DNA from 2 places in the Rhizobium sp. Leaf311 genome. Region 2 is predicted to be linked to the other one. Evidence: riboswitches for the same ligand, from Rfam matches in the RefSeq annotation. Region 2 holds a riboswitch; the other holds the start of a gene.
What was found. A riboswitch is a leader RNA that binds a small molecule or an ion and turns the genes downstream of it on or off. The one in region 2 is predicted to bind S-adenosylmethionine.
Positions count from the first base shown of each region.

Region 1: linked by a shared signal. The riboswitch ahead of metA (homoserine O-succinyltransferase) and the one ahead of ASF69_RS06150 (O-succinylhomoserine sulfhydrylase) in region 2 are both predicted to bind S-adenosylmethionine.

Region 1 is NZ_LMNZ01000022.1:16,040-19,218, reverse strand. It holds gene ASF69_RS20735 (ABC-F family ATP-binding cassette domain-containing protein) at 1-603, opposite strand, end outside; gene ASF69_RS20730 (thiamine diphosphokinase) at 607-1,257, opposite strand; SAM riboswitch at 1,349-1,425, shown strand; gene metA (homoserine O-succinyltransferase) at 1,503-2,429, shown strand; gene ASF69_RS20720 (aldose epimerase family protein) at 2,501-3,179, shown strand, end outside.
Region 2 is NZ_LMNZ01000004.1:73,001-76,179, reverse strand. It holds tRNA gene ASF69_RS06160 (tRNA-Gly) at 1-53, opposite strand, end outside; gene ASF69_RS06155 (2'-deoxycytidine 5'-triphosphate deaminase) at 109-1,203, opposite strand; SAM riboswitch at 1,278-1,356, shown strand; gene ASF69_RS06150 (O-succinylhomoserine sulfhydrylase) at 1,400-2,584, shown strand; gene apaG (Co2+/Mg2+ efflux protein ApaG) at 2,872-3,179, shown strand, end outside.

The DNA.
Region 1 (3,179 bases), on a different contig from region 2:
GAACCCGCGGCTGAGACGCCGCGCCTGCCCACGATCCAGCCAGACTGTCGCTGTGGAGACCTTTTCAAGGAAGCGCCTGTCATGCGAGATCAGGACCAGGGCACTTCGCGTCTGCTGCAATTCGCTTTCCAGCCATTCGATTGTCGGCAGATCCAGATGGTTGGTCGGCTCGTCCAGCATCAGAATGTCGGGCTCTGGTGCCATGACGCGCACGAGAGCAGCGCGGCGAGCTTCGCCGCCAGAAAGGCTAGACGGATGCTCCTGCCCGGTCAGACCGAGATGTTCCAGCAGATAGGTGACGCGATAGGCATCGTCGCCAGGGCCAAGACCGGCTTCCGCATAGGCCTGAACCGTCTCGAAGTCGGCGAAATCAGGTGCTTGCTCTAGATAACGGATCGTAGCCGAAGGGTGACGGAATATCTCACCGGACTGCGCCTCTACGAGACCCGCCGCGATCTTCATCAGCGTCGATTTGCCCGAACCATTGCGGCCGACAAGGCAGATACGATCCCCCGGCTCCACCTGCAGATTGGCACCGTCGAGCAGTGGAGTAACGCCGAAGGTCAGCTTGATATCGTCGAGTTTCAGAATAGGGGGTGCCAAGGTTCAGGCTCCGGTCAAATCATAGGGACGGGCGAGCACGATGGCCTTGCCGCTTTCAAGACGAAGGTGCAATGGCCCCTCCGCCACGTTGGAAATAGTACGGGACGAGCCAAAAGCAAGCGCAAAATCTGTCAGGGGATAGCGCGCATTCCTGATTTCGAGACCCGACAGCGCCGTAAAACCGGCGACAGAAAACAACGATCCTGCCGGCAGATCGAGCGTGCGTTCCCCTGCCAGCAAGGGATAGGCCTCCTCCTCCCCGGATGTGAGAGTGACATCGATGCTGCTTTCAGCCAGTGAAACGGCATAGAGCAGATGAAACAGCGCATGGTCCGACCGTTCGCCGGAGAGTGCACCCACCAGGGTCAAACGGGTGGCACCGCGCTCGATGCTCTCAGACACGGCAATTTCGCCGTCGGTCACACCTTTGGACGCGGGAAACGGCCTTTGTGGCACATCAGGCCACCGTGCCAGGAGGTCCCTGTCGGAGGAATCGAAGTCACCCACCCATAATTCCGGCGTCAGACCGAGAGGCTCGGCGTGACGCATTCCGCTGTCAGCCGCAATCACGCGCGTGTCCGCCACTGCTTTTCGCAGACGATCCGTGACGGTGATTGTGCCGCCGAGAAGTATGGTGAAATGGGTAGGCGTCATTCCCCTGCCATAGCCCGGATCGGTCACGGATGGAAAGACACAAACGCCGGATTGGCCTGCGATATTGATTTTCTGGCTGCGCGGGATTATGACACCCGTCAGTGGTGATTTGCCGACCGGCTTGCAGCCACTTTAAAGAAGTCGCTAAAGGGTCGAGGAAAAAGTCAATTTCCGAGGACCGGTTGCGATTTCGCCACCGGTTTTTTTGTTTTCACGGCCTACGCCGCCATGGAAGTGAGTTTGACATGCCAATCAAGATTCCCGATACGCTCCCCGCTTTCCAGACCCTCGTGAATGAGGGCGTGCGGGTCATGACAGAAACGGCAGCCATCCGTCAGGATATCCGCCCGCTGCAGATCGGGCTGCTCAACCTCATGCCAAACAAGATCAAGACCGAAATCCAGATGGCGCGACTGGTGGGCGCATCACCGCTGCAGGTTGAACTCTCGCTGGTCCGCATCGGCGGACACCGCGCCAAGAACACCTCGGAAGAACATCTGCTTTCCTTCTACGAGACATGGGAAGAAGTGAAGAACCGCAAGTTTGACGGCTTCATCATCACCGGCGCACCGGTGGAAACGCTGAACTACGAGGAAGTCACCTATTGGGACGAAATGCAGAAAATCTTCGACTGGACACAGACCAACGTCCACTCGACGCTCAATGTCTGCTGGGGTGCAATGGCGGCAATCTATCACTTCCACGGCGTGCCGAAGCACGAGTTGAAGGAAAAGGCATTCGGCGTCTACAGACACCGCAATCTTTGCCCATCCTCAATTTATCTCAGCGGTTTCTCCGACGATTTTCAGGTTCCGGTATCGCGCTGGACAGAGGTTCGCCGCGCCGACATCGAGCAACATCCGGAACTGGAAATCCTGATGGAATCCGAGGAAATGGGCGTGTGTCTGGCCCATGAGGCCAAGGGCAAGCGCCTCTATATGTTCAATCACGTCGAATATGACTCGACGTCGCTGTCAGACGAGTATTTTCGCGATGTGAACGCGGGCGTACCGATCAAGCTTCCGCATGACTACTTTCCGCACAACGATCCGACCTTGAAGCCACTCAACCGTTGGCGCAGCCATGCCCACCTGTTTTTTGGCAACTGGATCAACGAGATCTATCAGACCACGCCGTACGAACTGGAAGCGATCGGCACGGGCAGAAAGTAATTCAGTGATTGCGAAGGGTCGGAAAATAACGCAACGTCCGGCCCGAAACGATCGATTGGGAGAGTATCGCTATGCTGGAAGCCGGGACACGTGAAAACTTCGGATTTACGCCGACGGGAGAAAAGGTCGAGCGCGTGGGCATTGCTGCTGGCGGATTGAGTGCCAATGTCATGACATGGGGCGCCGTCATCCAGGATCTGCGGCTTGAAGGCCATCAGCCGCCACTTCTTCTCGGCTTCGAAAATTTCGATGACTATCCGAAATATTCCTCCTATTTCGGCGCCACGCCCGGCAGAAACGCCAATCGCATCGGTGGCGGCAAGTTTTCCATCGATGGCAAGGCCTATCAGCTGGAGCTGAACGAAAAAGGCGTTACCCACCTTCACGGCGGCAGCGACAATATCGGCAAGCGCAACTGGATGATCATGGAACATGGCCCCAGTCATGTCGTGCTGCAGATCATCGATCCCGATGGCCGCGCCGGCTATCCGGGTAATTGTGCTGTAACGGCCACCTACACAATTCGCGAGGGAGGCGTTTTGTCGGTCGTTTACGAAACGACGACCGATCAGCCGACGCTCGCCAATGTTTGCCAGCATTCCTATTTCAATCTGGACGGCGCGGAATCGGCGCTCGGCCATGAAATCGAAATCGCCGCCGATCATTACCTTCCAACGGACGAGCGACAGATTCCGACCGGTGAAATCCGCGCCGTTGACGGTACTGTCTTCGACCTGCGAAGCTCGACAC
Region 2 (3,179 bases):
AACCCTCGTATTCAGCTTGGGAAGCTGCTGCTCTACCATTGAGCTACACCCGCATGGCATTCAAAAGTCTGACAGTTGTGGTGGGCTGTCAAGTTTGTTGTGGGTCTATCAGGCGCGGAAGTGCTTGGAGAGTTTGAGGCCCTGGGCTTGATAGTTGGAGCCGAGGCCGGTGCCGTAGAGGCCTTCCGGTTTGGTCAGCATGTGTTCGTAGACCAGGCGACCGACGATCTGGCCGTGTTCGAGAATGAAGGGGACTTCGTGGCTTCGGACTTCGAGAACCGCGCGGCTGCCGGTTCCGCCGGCGCTGGCGTGGCCGAAGCCGGGATCGAAGAAGCCGGCGTAATGTACGCGGAACTCGCCTACCAGCGGGTCGTAGGGCGTCATTTCGGCGGCATAGAGCGGTGGAACGTGCACCGCTTCGCGGGAGACGAGAATGTAGAATTCATCCGGATCGAGAATCAGTTCGGCGCGGCCCCGCGCATGGATTGGCTCCCAGAAGTCCAGCACGTCATGCGCCGCTTTCTGATCGACATCGACCACGGCGGTGTGATGCTTGCCGCGATAACCGATCAGGCCCTGTTCGCCGAAGCCCTGCAGATCGATCGACAGGGCAATGCCGCCGCCCGATACATTGGGGGTTTCGCTTGCAACCAGCGTGTCGTTTTCATGCAGCGTCAGCAACTCACCTTCGTTGAGAACGGAGTGGCCGATGCGGAAGCGGATTTGCGACAGGCGCGAGCCCTGACGAACGACGATGGGGAAGGTACGCGGGCTGATTTCGAGATAGAGCGGACCGTGATATCCCGCCGGGATCTTGTCAAATTCCTGCGCATAATCGGTGATGACGCGGGTGAAGATGTCGAGGCGGCCTGTCGAGCTTTTCGGGTTGGCGGAAGCAGACATGCCTGCCGGAAGCGCCAGCGCCTCCATCAGGGGCACGATATAGACGCAGCCTGTTTCCAGCACCGCGCCTTCGCTGAGATCGATCTCGTGAAGGCTGAGGCGGGTCAGCTTTTCAATAACCTGGGTGGATGGGCCGGGCATGAAGCTGGCCCGGACACGGTAAGCCTTGGTACCCAGGCGCAGGTCTAGGCTGGCAGGCTGGACCTGATCTGAATCCAGCGCCTTCTTGCTGGTCAACTGACCGGCCTGGAACAGCTCGCGGATCGCTCCATCTGCCAAAATGCCTGTTGTTCTCGTCATCGCTCACCACCTTTTTCATGTGCGACAAAACCAAAAGCAAGGCATTGACGCAAGTCGTTAACGGAGTTATGGCAATCTTATCCCGTGGTGATTTGGCCGGTCGGCTTGCAGCCACGTTAAATAAGTGGCTAAAAAGACCGGGTGCTTGTAACCGGTCTGCTTTTGCGGCCGGTTTTTTTGTTTGTAAGGTGATGACATGAGCAAGAAATGGCGCCCGGCAACCCAATTGGTCCATGGCGGCACACTGCGTTCTGCCTATGGCGAGACATCCGAGGCGATTTATCTCACACAGGGCTTCGTCTATGACAGCTCTGAAGCCGCAGAAGCCCGTTTCAAGGGCGAGACGGATGGCTTTATCTATGCCCGTTACGCAAGCCCGACCAATGACATGTTCGAAAAGCGCATGTGTATGCTGGAAGGCGCCGAAGATGCCCGCGCCACGGCCTCCGGCATGGCTGCCGTCAGCGCCGCCATTCTGTGCCAGCTGAAAGCGGGCGATCACATCGTTGCCGCGCGCGCGCTGTTTGGCTCCTGCCGCTGGGTGGTGGAAACGCTTGCGCCCAAATATGGCATTGGCTGCACGCTGGTAGACGGTCGCGATCTTGCCAACTGGGAAAAGGCGATCCAGCCCAACACCAAGCTGTTCTTCCTGGAAAGCCCGACCAATCCGACGCTGGAAGTGGTCGATATCGCAGGCGTAGCCAAGCTTGCCAATCAGATCGGCGCAAAACTGGTTGTCGACAACGTGTTTGCGACGCCGCTTTTCCAGAAGCCGCTGGAACTGGGCGCGCATATCGTCGTCTATTCGGCGACCAAGCATATCGATGGTCAGGGACGCTGCCTTGGCGGCGTGGTTCTTTCCGACAAGAATTGGATCGAGGAAGAGCTTCAGGACTACTTCCGCCATACCGGCCCGGCTCTTTCGCCCTTCAACGCCTGGACACTGTTGAAAGGCATGGAAACCCTGCCGCTTCGCGTGCGCCAGCAGACCGCCAATGCCGGCAAGATCGCCGATTTTCTGGCAGAGCAGACCAAGGTGGCCAAGGTCATCTATCCCGGCCGAGCCGATCACCCGCAGGCCGACATCATTGCCCGGCAGATGACGGGTGGATCGACCCTCGTCTGCTTTGAGCTGAAAGGTGGCAAGGAAGCGGCATTCAAGCTGCAGAACGCCCTGGAGGTCGTCAAGATTTCCAACAATCTCGGCGATGCCAAGAGCCTCATCACCCATCCGGGCACGACGACGCACAAGAACCTGACGGATGAAGCCCGCGCCGAACTGGGCATTTCCGGCGGCACATTGCGCCTTTCCTGCGGTATCGAAGACACAGACGATCTGCTGGAGGATTTCGCAGCAGCACTCGCCAAGGTCTCGGCCTGATCGACATCCACGGTCCGGCCTCGTGCCGGGCCGCCTACCCGCCCCTGTATTCGCGACCGCAATCGCCGCCTCGAAAAATTTCCATAGGCCCTGCAATAAGCATTATGGAAAGCAGGGCACGGATGTTATGGCACTGTCATCATCCAGGCGCGTGACACTCTCCTTCGACCGCAGCCAAAATTTACCATCGCCGGTAAAGTAAATACAATATGAAATCCGGGTTTCTTGACCTAAGCCCATGCCTGTAGTGTAGAATAATAAAACAACAACGACGTAGGGCCCTGTGAATGTATCGTGCACTGACAAGAGATATCGAGGTCACGGTCGACCCCTATTATCTTGAAGAGCAGTCCGACCCGGATGACAATCGCTACGTCTGGGGCTACACGGTCGTGATTTCAAACAATTCGGACAGGGCTGTTACGCTCGTTAATCGCTACTGGCATATCACCGATGAAAACGGCCAGGTCGACGAAGTTTCCGGCCCCGGCGTGGTGGGCGAGCAGCCCTATCTGGAGCCGGGCGACACCTATGAATATTCCTCCGGCTGCCCACTCGATACGCCATCCGGACTGATGTTCGGACATTATGAGAT